DNA from 2 places in the Cellulomonas sp. Marseille-Q8402 genome. Region 1 is predicted to be linked to the other one. Evidence: predicted binding sites of a transcription regulator. Region 1 holds the regulator's gene; the other holds the start of a gene.

Region 1 (5,627 bases):
CGCACGGCGACGCGAACGACACCAGCCCGGCCAGCACCGCCACCGGCACGGCGGCGATCAGCGACCCGGACGTCGCGGCCTGCGCGAACGACTCCCCCACGTCGGCGAGGGTCACGCGGCGTCCTCGGCCAGCACCTCGTCGACCAGCGCGCGCAGGGTCGACCCCTCGGCCAGCCCGACGATCCGCGCGGCGACCTTGCCCTCGCGGTCCAGCACGACCGTCGTCGGCGTCGCCTGGATCGGGACGATGCCCTGCAGCGCGGCGATGGCGTGCTTGTCGCGGTCGTCGATGCTCGGGTAGGGCACGTCGAAGCCGTTCTGGAACGGCTCGGCCGCACCGGCGTCGTCGACCCCGTTGATGCCGAGCAGGTGCACGCCGGAGTCCGCGTACTCGTTCGCGATGTCCACCAGGTCGGGTGCCTCCTCCCGGCACGGCGGGCACGCCGCGTACCAGGTGTTCAGCACGACGACGTCGCCGCGCCAGTCCGCCACGTCGACGGCCTGGCCCGCGTAGTCCGTGCCGGCGACCTCGACGGGGCCCTCGCGGTCGTCGACGGCCCACTGGGTGAACGAGCCGTCGCCGGACACGTAGCCCTGGTCGGTGACGTCGGCGTCGTCGCCCGTCCCGCCGCCGGTGCTGCAGCCCGCGAGCGCGAGCACGGCGCCGACGGCGAGCGCCAGGGCGCCCGCCCGGTTCCGGTGCGGGGTCATGCGCCCGCCACGGCGGAGGCGCCGGGCAGCAGGTCGGCGGCCGGCTCCGTGTAGGAGATCCGCACCAGGTGGTCGTCCTCGTAGACCAGGCTGGTCAGCGACGCGAGCGAGCACTGCCGGCGGCGCGGGTCGTGCCACAGCCGGCGGTCCTCGAGGGCGAGCCGGGTCACCCAGATCGGGAGCTGGTGGCTGACGAGCAGCGCCTCGTGGCCGCGGGCGGCCTGGCGGGCGCTGTCGACGACGGCGAGCATCCGCCCGACCTGCCGGCGGTACGGCTCGCCCCAGGACGGGCGGAACGGGTTCACCAGCATCGGCCAGTGCCGCGGGTGCCGCAGCGAGCCGTCGCCGACGCCGAACGTCAGGCCCTGGAAGTGGTTCTCCGCCTCGAGCAGCCCCTCGTCGGTCCGCACCGGGAGGTCGAGGGCGGCGGCGATCGGCGCCATCGTCTCCTGGGCGCGCTGCAACGGGGAGGCGATCAGCACGGTGATGTCGCGGCGCGGCGCGTCGAGCCCGCCGGACACGTGCGCGGCGACGCGCTCGGCCATCTCCTGACCGCGCTCGGACAGGTGGTACCCGGGGAGACGCCCGTAGAGCACGCCGCTGGGGTTGTGGACCTCACCGTGCCGCATGAGGTGGATGGTGGTGGCGACCATGGGGTCAGTCTCGCAAACCCACCTGGGTGGTCGGGCCCACCGCTAGCGGCCCGGGGCCTCCGCCGCCTCGGCCGCGGCGTCGCACCGGGCCTGGAGCGCCGCGCCGACGGCCGCCATCGCGTCGCCGAGCGCCTGCATCTGCGCAGGCGACAGCACGTCCACGAGGCGGGCGCGCACCGACTCGACGTGCGCGGGGGCGGCGTCGACCAGCCGCCGCCAGCCGTGCTCCGTCATCCGGCAGTTCACGCCACGCGCGTCCTCCAGGCAGGGGGCGCGCTCGACGAGGCCGGCGGCCTCCATGCGGCGGACGGTGTGCGTCAGGCGGCTCCGGGAGTGCGCGAGCTCACCGGCCAGCTCCGACATCCGCAGCGTGCGCTGCGGCGCCTCGGAGAGCCGGACCAGCACCTCGTACTCGCCGAGGGACAGGCCGGAGGACTCCTCCAGGTCGTGCGCCAGGACGTCGAGCAGGCGGGCGGTGCCGTCGCGGTAGGCCCGCCACGCGCGCTGCTCGTCCGCCGACAGCCAGCGGACCTCGTCGTCGGTCCGAGTGCTCCGCGGGTGCTGCGACGTCGTCCCCACCGCCTCGGTCGTGCTCGCCATGCCGTCCTCCTCCGCGCGCGCTGTGACGTCGGGCGCTGATCGTCCCACGGCCTTGCGCAGCGGACGCCACTGTAGTAGAAATCTCAACTAACCGCAGTTGATGCTTCAACCATCTAGCAGGAGGCACCTCATGTCGACCACGACGCTCCCCACCGCCCTCACCGCCGGCACCTGGACGATCGACCCCTCGCACACCGAGGCGGCCTTCACCGTCCGCCACGCAGGCATCTCCAAGGTCCGCGGCACCGTCGCGGTGACCTCCGGCACCATCACCGTCGCCGAGGACCTCGCGCTCTCCGGCGTCACCGCCGCGCTCGACCCGTCGACCATCAACACCGGCGACGCGGGCCGCGACGGCCACCTCAAGTCGGCCGACTTCTTCGACCTGGAGAAGTTCGGCGAGTGGACCTTCGCCTCGACCTCCGTGGCCACCGACGGCGAGGACTACGTCGTCACCGGCGACCTCACCATCAACGGCGTGACCAAGTCGGTCGACCTGGCCACCGAGTTCGGCGGCTCCGCCACCGACCCGTTCGGCAACCAGCGCGCCGGCTTCTCCGCCTCCGTGACGATCTCCCGCAAGGACTTCGGCATCACCTGGAACGCGGCCCTCGAGGCCGGCGGCGTCCTGGTGTCCGACAAGGTCGTCATCTCCCTCGAGATCTCGGCCATCAAGCAGGCCTGATCTCGCGCCCGGGTCACCGGGCCACCGAGCCGAAGGGCCCGATCGCGCACCCCCTGCCGCGATCGGGCCCTTCGTCGTACCGACACCGGCCCGGCGTCGGGCCGGCGTCGGCGGCGCGGTCAGTCGACCGCGGGGACCGGCTCGGGGAGCGCGTCGGGGCGGGTGGAGCGCTGGCGGGCGTGGAAGCCGAGGATCTGCAGCTCCGACCCCAGGTCGACCTCGCGCACGTCCACGCCCTCCGGCACCCGCACGGTGCGCGGCGCGAAGTTCAGCACCCCGGTCACGCCCGCCGCGACGAGGCGGTCCGTGGTGGCCTGCGCGGCGGACGCCGGCGTCGCGACGACCGCGATGCTGGCCTCGGCCTCCGCGACGACCTTCTCGAGGTGGTCGACGTGCTGCACGACGTGCCCGCCGACGGTCGTGCCCACCAGGTCCGGGTCCGCGTCGAACAGGCCGACCAGCACGAAGCCGCGGTCCGCGAAGCCGGAGTAGTTCGCGAGCGCCTGGCCCAGGTTGCCGATGCCGACGATGACGACCTGGCGCTCCTCGGCCATGCCGAGGGCCTGCGCGATCTGCTTGCGGAGGTGGTCCACCTCGTAGCCGACGCCGCGCCGGCCGCCCGCACCGAGGTACGACAGGTCCTTGCGCAGCTGGGCGGGGGACGCACCCACGAGCTCGGCGAGCTGGTCGGAGGAGGTCGTGGTGACCCCCTCGGACGCGAGCCCGCCGAGGGAGCGCAGGTATCCCGGGAGGCGGGCGACGGTCGTCGGCGGCAGGGCTCGCACGACCACAGGGTAGGCCTACCGCGCGCCGGTCAGGGCGTCGCCGAGCCGGTCGGGGTCGATCTGCCAGTAGCCGACGCGCACGCCGTCGACCTCGACCACCGGCAGCAGCTCCCCGTACGCGTCGGCCAGCGGGCGGCCGTCCGGCGCCGTGCCCCCGGCGTCGACGTCCACCTCCGCCCAGGTCTCGCCGTGGGCGGCCGCCACGTCCCGCACCACGTCACGGGCGGCGTCGCACAGGTGGCAGCCCGGCCGGGCGAACAGCACGACGCGGGCGGCGGGGGTCACGGACGGCTCGGTGGGGGTCGGCACGGCACGAGCCTAGGCATCTGGCTACAGTGGCGGCGTGCCCGAGCCCACCGAGCCCACCCTGCCCGGCGCCAGCACGGCCGTGCAGCCGGGCCGCGTGGCCGCCTTCTTCGACGTGGACAACACGATCATCCGCGGTGCCAGCTCGTTCCACCTGGCCGTCGGCCTGTACCGGCGCGGCTTCTTCCAGCGGGGCGACATCGTCCGGTTCGCCGTGCACCAGATCCGCTACCTGACGTTCGGCGAGAACCGGCAGCAGATCGACGAGGTCCGCCAGCGCGCGCTCGAGATCATGCGGGGCCGGTCCGTCGCCGAGGTCGTCGCCATCGCCGAGGACATCTACGACGAGGTCCTCTCGCTGCGCATCTTCCCCGGCACCCAGCGCCTGCTCGACCAGCACCTGCGCGCCGGGCACGAGGTCTGGCTCGTCACCGCCACGCCCGTCGAGATCGCCGAGATCATCGCCCGCCGGCTCGGCGCCACCGGTGCGCTCGGGACCATCGCCGAGCACACCGACGGCTTCTACACCGGCCGCCTGGTCGGCGACCTGCTGCACGGCAAGGCCAAGGCCTCCGCCGTCCGCGCGATCGCCGACCGCGAGGGGCTCGACCTGTCGCAGTCCTTCGCCTACGGCGACTCCACCAACGACGTGCCGATCCTGTCCGAGGTCGGCTTCCCCTGCGCCATCAACCCCGACGGGCGGCTGCGCAAGCACGCGGCCGAGGTCGGCTGGCCGATGCGCGAGTTCCGCGGCCGCCGCAACGCCACCCGCCGCGGCGTGGACGCCGCCACCGTCGCGGGGTCGGCGTGGGTCGCCGGGCTGATCTTCCGGGCCGTGCGCCGCGCCGTCCGGTCCCGCTGGGGCGGCCGGTGACCGTCGCCGTCCGTGCTGCCCGCGCCGGCGAGGCCGACCCGCTCGCCGCCCTCGCCGCCGTCACGTTCCCGCTCGCGTGCCCGCCGTCGTCGACCCCCGAGGACCACGCCGCGTTCATCGCGGCGCACCTCACCCCGGCGCACTTCGCCGGCTACCTGGCCGACGACGCCCGGGACCTGCTGGTCGCCGACGACGACGGCACGCTGGTCGGCTACACGATGCTCGTCGCCGGGGAGCCGTACGACGCCGACGTCGCCGCGGTCGTCCCGCTCCGGCCGACCGTCGAGCTGAGCAAGTGCTACGTCCTGCCCGGGCGGCACGGCGGCGGCGTCGCCGGTGCGCTGATGACCGCGAGCCTCGACGCGGCCCGCGGGCGCGGCGCGGCCGGGGTGTGGCTCGGCGTCAACGGGGAGAACCTCCGGGCGCAGGCGTTCTACCGGCGGTCCGGGTTCGTCGTGGTCGGCGAGCGGCGGTTCCAGGTCGGGGACCAGGTGCATCACGACCTGGTGCTGCACCAGGCGGTCTGACGCCGGACCCCCTGGATCAGGACGCGCGAGAACCTCCACAGCACTCGATGGTGCACGCGGTCCCCAGGTCCGGACGTCGGCGGCAGATGGGTGTCGGTGCCGCTCCTAGAGTGCCGGTATGCCCGCTGACCTGCGCGAACGCGCCGCCACGACGCCACCGGATGCCCCGGGGGCGGATGGGGTCGTGCCGCAGGGCGAGGCGGAGTTCACCGCGTGGCTGGCGGCGTTGCCGGCAGGGGTGGCGCTGCTGTCCGTGCTGGAGCACCTGGACCTGGAGCGGCTGACCGCGTTCGAGCGGGTGGAGGTGGCGGTCGCAGCGGCTCGCCTGGAGTCGCGGGCCCACGCGCTCAAGGCCCGTGCCGCGGCGTCGGTGGACCGGCACCCGGACATGCGCCCGACCACGCGGCCGGCCGGCGCGAGGCTCACGCCCGGGACGGCGGTGCTCTCCCGGCACCTGACCGCGGCGACGCTGTCGATGCGGCTGCA
Region 2 (5,627 bases), on a different contig from region 1:
GACCGCCCCGGCTTCGTCGTGAACCGGGTGCTGCTGCGGATGCTCGCCGACGTGCTCGGCGCGGTCGAGGACGGCATCCCCGTGCCGGTCGCCGACACCGCCCTGCGGCCGCTCGGGCTGCCGATGAGCCCGTTCGCGCTGCTGCAGCTGGTCGGGCTGCCGGTCGCCCGGCACGTGCTGGTCACGCTGCACGACGAGCTCGGCGACCGGTACCCCCGCTCGCCGGGGCTGGACCGCCTGGTCGACGACGGCCGGACGGTGGCCCGGCGCGGTGCCGGGGGCCTCGCGGAGGTGGACCCGGCGATCCAGGACGCGTTCGGCGCGGCCGCCGCCCCGGGGTCCCGCACCGAGCAGGAGGCGGCCGTGCGGGAGCGCGTGGCCCGCGGCCTCGCCGAGGAGATCGGGCTGCTGCTCGACGAGGGCGTCGTGCCCTCGGCGGAGCAGGTGGACCTGGCGATGCTGCTCGGCGCCGGGTGGCCGGCGCACCTCGGCGGGATCTGCCCCTACCTGGACCGGGAGGGCTGGTCGGAGCGGGTGCTCGGCCGGCGGCTGCTGCCGCCCGGCGTGGCGGACGCGGGGTCGGCGGCCTAGAACACCGTCAGACCGCGGTCGCGGAACTGCTGCCGCACCCGGGCGACGAGCTCGGGGCTCGGCGGCTGCGTGCCGGTGAGCTCGTACGGCATGCCGAGCGCGCGCCACTTGTCCTGCCCCATCTGGTGGAACGGGAGCACCTCGACGCGGCTCACGGTCGGCAGGGTGGCGACGTAGCCGGCGACGGCGTCGACGTTCTCCTCGGCGTCGGTCAGCCCGGGGACCAGCACGAACCGGACCCAGATCTCGGTGCCGCTCGCGGCGACGCGGCGGCCGAAGTCGAGCGTCGGCTGCAGGTCCCGGCCGGTGGTCCGCCGGTACGTCTCGGGGATGCCGGACTTCACGTCGAGCAGCACTAGGTCGACGTCCTCGAGCATCGCGTCGGTGCAGTGCGCGCCGAGGTAGCCGGACGTGTCGATCGCGGTGTGCACGCCGAGCTCCTTCGCGCCGCGCAGGAGGCGCGCCACGAACGCCGGCTGCATGAGCGGCTCGCCGCCGGAGACGGTGAGGCCGCCGCCGGTCGCGCCGAACACGCCGCGGTACCGCTCGACCCGCCGGAGCAGCTCCGTCACCAGGACGGGCTCGCCGCGGCGCATCTCCATGGTGTCGGGGTTGTGGCAGTACAGGCAGCGCAGCGGGCAGCCCGACAGGAAGGTGGTCAGCCGGGTGCCGGGGCCGTCGACCGCGGTGACGAGCTCCCACGAGTGCAGCGACCCGAGCTCCCCGGCGCGCATCTGCGCGAACCTCTCGCTGCGGTCCGCGTCGCTGATCTCGAGCCCCGCGGTGCCGGAGGTGGAGCGGTGGTGCGACCCGCCGGTGACGGGGATGCCCAGCTCGATCACCGGGGCGCCCTCCTGCGGGCCGGGGACGGACCCGGGCGCCTCGTGCTCGACGGTGCTGGTCATCGGGACCTCCTCCGGGTTGCCGCTGCAGGTGGGTCGGGTGGTGGGGGGCGGGTGCCCGCCGGGGCTGCTCCCCCGGCGGGCACCCCCGGGTCTCAGACCCCGCCGTGGAACGTCCGGGACAGCACGTCGAGCTGCTGCTCGCGCGTGAGCCGGACGAAGTTCACGGCGTAGCCGGAGACCCGGATGGTGAGCTGCGGGTACTTCTCGGGGTGCTCCATGGCGTCCTCGAGGGTGTCCCGGTTCAGCACGTTGACGTTGAGGTGGTACCCGGACGACACGTTGTACGCGTCCATCAGGCCCACCAGGTTCGCCACCTGCTCCTCCTTGGTGCGGCCGAGGCCCGAGGGCACGACCGTCGAGGTGAGCGAGATGCCGTCCATCGCCTCGGAGTACGGCAGCTTCGCGACCGACATCGCGGAGGCGAGCATGCCGTGCGAGTCCCGCCCGTTCATCGGGTTGGCGCCCGGGGCGAAGGGCTCGCCGGCGCGGCGGCCGTCGGGAGTGTTGCCCGTGGCCTTGCCGTAGACGACGTTCGACGTGATGGTCAGCACCGACTGCGTGTGCAGCGCGTCCCGGTACGTCTTGTGCTGGCGGATCTTCGCCATGAACGACTTCACGATCTCCACCGCGATGTCGTCCGCGCGGTCGTCGTCGTTGCCGTAGGCCGGGAAGTCGCCCTCGATCACGTAGTCCGTGACGAGGCCGTCCTCGTCGCGCACCGGGTGCACCGTGGCGTACCTGATCGCGGACAGGGAGTCGGCGACGACGGACAGGCCGGCGATGCCGCACGCCATGGTGCGCAGGATGGTGCGGTCGTGCAGCGCCATCTCGAGCCGCTCGTACGCGTACTTGTCGTGCATGTAGTGCACGCAGTTGAGGGCGTCGACGTAGGTCTCGGCCAGCCAGTCGAGCAGCGTGTCGTACTTGGCCGCGACGTCGTCGTAGTCGAGCACGTCGCCGACGACGGGTGCGCTGACCGGCGCGACCTGCTTGCCAGTGATCTCGTCGCGGCCGCCGTTGATCGCGTAGAGCAGGGCCTTGGCGATGTTCACGCGGGCGCCGAAGAACTGCATCTGCTTGCCGACCCGCATCGGGGACACGCAGCACGCGATGGCCGCGTCGTCGCCCCACGAGGTGCGGATCAGGTCGTCCGACTCGTACTGGATCGCGGAGGTGTCGATGGACACCTGCGCGCAGAACTTCTTGAAGCCCTCCGGCAGCCGGTTGCTCCACAGCACGGTGAGGTTCGGCTCCGGGGCCGGGCCGACGTTGTACAGGGTCTGCAGGAACCGGAACGACGTCTTGGACACCAGCGGCCGGCCGTCCTCGCCGATGCCGCCGATCGACTCGGTGACCCACGTCGGGTCGCCCGAGAACAGGTTGTCGTACTCCGTGGTGCGCAGGAACCGCACGATGCGCAGCTTGATCACGAAGTCGTCGATGAGCTCCTGCGCGAACCGCTCGTCGATCGCACCCGAGGCGAGGTCACGCTGGATGAACACGTCGAGGAACGTCGAGGTGCGGCCCAGCGACATCGCCGCGCCGTTCTGCTCCTTGACCGCGCCGAGGAACGCGAAGTACAGCCACTGGACCGCCTCGTGGGCGGTGGTCGCCGGCCGGGAGATGTCGAAGCCGTACGAGGCGGCCATCCGCTTGAGCTCCTGCAGGGCGCGGATCTGCTCCGCGTTCTCCTCGCGGTCCCGGATGACGTCCTCGACGGACGGCTCCATGTCGAGCTCGTGGCGCTCCAGGCGCTTGGCCTCGATCAGGGCGTCGACGCCGTACAGCGCGACGCGGCGGTAGTCGCCGATGATCCGGCCGCGGCCGTAGGCGTCCGGCAGGCCGGTGATGATGTGCGACGAGCGCGCGGCGCGCACGTTCGGGGGGTACACGTCGAAGACGCCGTCGTTGTGCGTCTTGCGGTAGGTCGTGAAGGTCTTCGCGACCTCGGGGTCCACGTCGTAGCCGTAGGTCTCGAGCGACTTCTCGACCATGCGCCAGCCGCCGTTGGGGAACATGGCGCGCTTGAGCGGGGCGTCGGTCTGCAGGCCGACGATCAGCTCGTTGGCCTGGTCGATGTAGCCGGCGCCGTGCGACACGATCGTCGACGGGGTGTGGTTGTCGATGTCGTAGACGCCCTTGGCCCGCTCCGCCGGGAACATCGCGGACAGCTTCGCCCAGATGCCCGTGGTGCGCTCCGTCGGCCCGGCGAGGAACGCGGCGTCGCCGGTGTACGGCGTGTAGTTGCGCTGGATGAAGTCGCGGACGTCGATGCCGTCGCACCAGGGTCCGGCGACGAATCCGTCCCAGGCACCCGCGGTGGCGTCGGTGCCGGTCTGAGGTACTGCGGTGGTGGACATGTGTGGGGCTCCCTCGCTGAGTGCGTCGTACTCGTGACGCTATTCACGAGGTCATGGGATGTCTTGGGACCTCCGTCCCGGGGGCGCGCTGACCGGCGGGGACGCGACGGTGACGCCGCTCACGTCGCCCGGGAACGGCGTCGCGCCGGGCACCGCGAGGTCGTCAGACGTGGCCGAGGTCGTCACTCGTGCCTGACGACCTCGGCGGGTTGTGACGACCTCGAGGCGGCGGGAGCGGGCGGCGGGAGCCGGGCGTGGTCAGGCGCGCGGGGCCCTGCGGGTCAGGCGCGGGGGGTCAGGGCCGCGAGGACGTCGGCGGCGATGTCCTGCGGGGTGAGGCGCAGGGTGGTGAGCAGCTCGTCGCGGGTGGCGTGCTCGAGGAACCGGCGCGGCACGCCGAACGCCTGGACGGGCGTGCCGATGCCGGCGTCGCGGGCGCGCAGCGCGAGGGCCGAGCCGATGCCGCCCTCGCGGACGCCGTCCTCGATCGTGACGACGCGGTCGTGCTCCCCCGCGAGCTTGACCAGGGCGGCGGGCACGGGCAGCACCCAGCGCGGGTCGGCGACGGTGACGCGCAGGCCGTGCGCCGCGAGCAGCTCGCCGAGCGCGAGGCCGGTGCGGGCCATCGAGCCGAAGCCGCAGACCAGCACCGAGGGCCGGTCCGGCGCACCGTGCCGGGCCAGGACGTCCACCCCGTCGACGTCGTCCACGGCGGGCAGCGGCTCGGTCAGCGCGCCCTTGGGGTAGCGCACCACCGTCGGGGCGTCGTCGACGTCCACCGCCGCGCGCAGCGCCGACCTCAGCGTGTCCTCGTCGCGGGGCGCCGCGAGCCGCAGGCCCGGCACGAGCCCGAGCATCGCGAGGTCCCACATGCCGTTGTGGCTCGCCCCGTCGTCACCGGTCAGCCCGGCGCGGTCCAGCACGAACGTCACGCCGGCGCGGTGCAGGCCGACGTCCATCAGCACCTGGTCGAACGCCCGGTTCAGGAACGTCGCGTACACGGCGACCACCGGGTGCAGGCCCGCGAACGCCATGCCCGCCGCGGTCGTGACGGCGTGCTGCTCGGCGATGCCGACGTCGAACGTCCGGTCCGGGAACTCCTGCGCGAACGGGGCGAGCCCGACCGGGTTGAGCATGGCCGCGGTCAGGGCCACGACGTCCGGTCGGCGCCGGCCGATCCGGACGATCTCGTCGGCGAACACCCCGGTCCAGCCGAACCGGGACGGCGCCACGGGCAGGCCGGTCTCGGGGTGGATCTGCCCGACGGCGTGGAACCGGTCGGCGACGTCCTGCTCGGCCGGGCTGTACCCGCGGCCCTTCTCGGTGATGACGTGCACGATCACCGGCCCGCCGAACGCCCGGGCCCGCTGCAGGGCGAACTCGACAGCGGCGGCGTCGTGGCCGTCGACGGGCCCGACGTACTTGAGTCCGAGGTCCTCGAACATGCCCTGCGGGGCGACGACGTCCTTGATCCCCTTCTTCAGCCCGTGCAGCGCGTCGTACGCGACCCGGCCGGGCGGGCCGGAGCGCTGCAGCGCCTGCTTGCCCCAGGACAGCACGGTCTCGTAGCCCCGGGTGGTGCGCAGGGCGTCGAGGTGCAGCGCCAGCCCGCCGATCGTCGGCGCGTAGGACCGGCCGTTGTCGTTCACCACGACGACCAGGCGCCGGTCGGCGCCGTCGGCGATGTTGTTCAGCGCCTCCCAGGCCATGCCGCCGGTGAGCGCGCCGTCGCCGACCACGGCCACGACGTGCCGGTCGGAGCGGCGCGCCA

What was found. Region 1 encodes Rex, which represses fermentation and respiration genes when NADH is low (regulators of the CRP and FNR family bind a similar motif). Its sites were predicted from a motif close to CTTGTGAANNNNTTCACAAG; they were not measured.
Region 2: pflB (formate C-acetyltransferase) is a predicted target of Rex. The motif match lies at 3,887-3,906, and genes of this name have one in related genera.

Annotation. Positions count from the first base shown of each region.
Region 1 covers NZ_CBCPLX010000002.1:463,596-469,222, reverse strand. The annotation lists gene ACWPWW_RS13160 (cytochrome c biogenesis CcdA family protein) at 1-115, opposite strand, end outside; gene ACWPWW_RS13155 (TlpA family protein disulfide reductase) at 112-711, opposite strand; gene ACWPWW_RS13150 (histidine phosphatase family protein) at 708-1,364, opposite strand; gene ACWPWW_RS13145 (MarR family winged helix-turn-helix transcriptional regulator) at 1,407-1,964, opposite strand; gene ACWPWW_RS13140 (YceI family protein) at 2,095-2,649, shown strand; gene ACWPWW_RS13135 (redox-sensing transcriptional repressor Rex) at 2,769-3,434, opposite strand; gene ACWPWW_RS13130 (glutaredoxin family protein) at 3,450-3,743, opposite strand; gene ACWPWW_RS13125 (HAD family hydrolase) at 3,778-4,614, shown strand; gene ACWPWW_RS13120 (N-acetyltransferase family protein) at 4,611-5,141, shown strand; gene ACWPWW_RS13115 (DUF222 domain-containing protein) at 5,260-5,627, shown strand, end outside.
Region 2 covers NZ_CBCPLX010000001.1:122,190-127,816, reverse strand. The annotation lists gene ACWPWW_RS00590 (3-hydroxyacyl-CoA dehydrogenase NAD-binding domain-containing protein) at 1-591, shown strand, start outside; gene pflA (pyruvate formate-lyase-activating protein) at 588-1,496, opposite strand; gene pflB (formate C-acetyltransferase) at 1,589-3,856, opposite strand; gene dxs (1-deoxy-D-xylulose-5-phosphate synthase) at 4,138-5,627, opposite strand, start outside.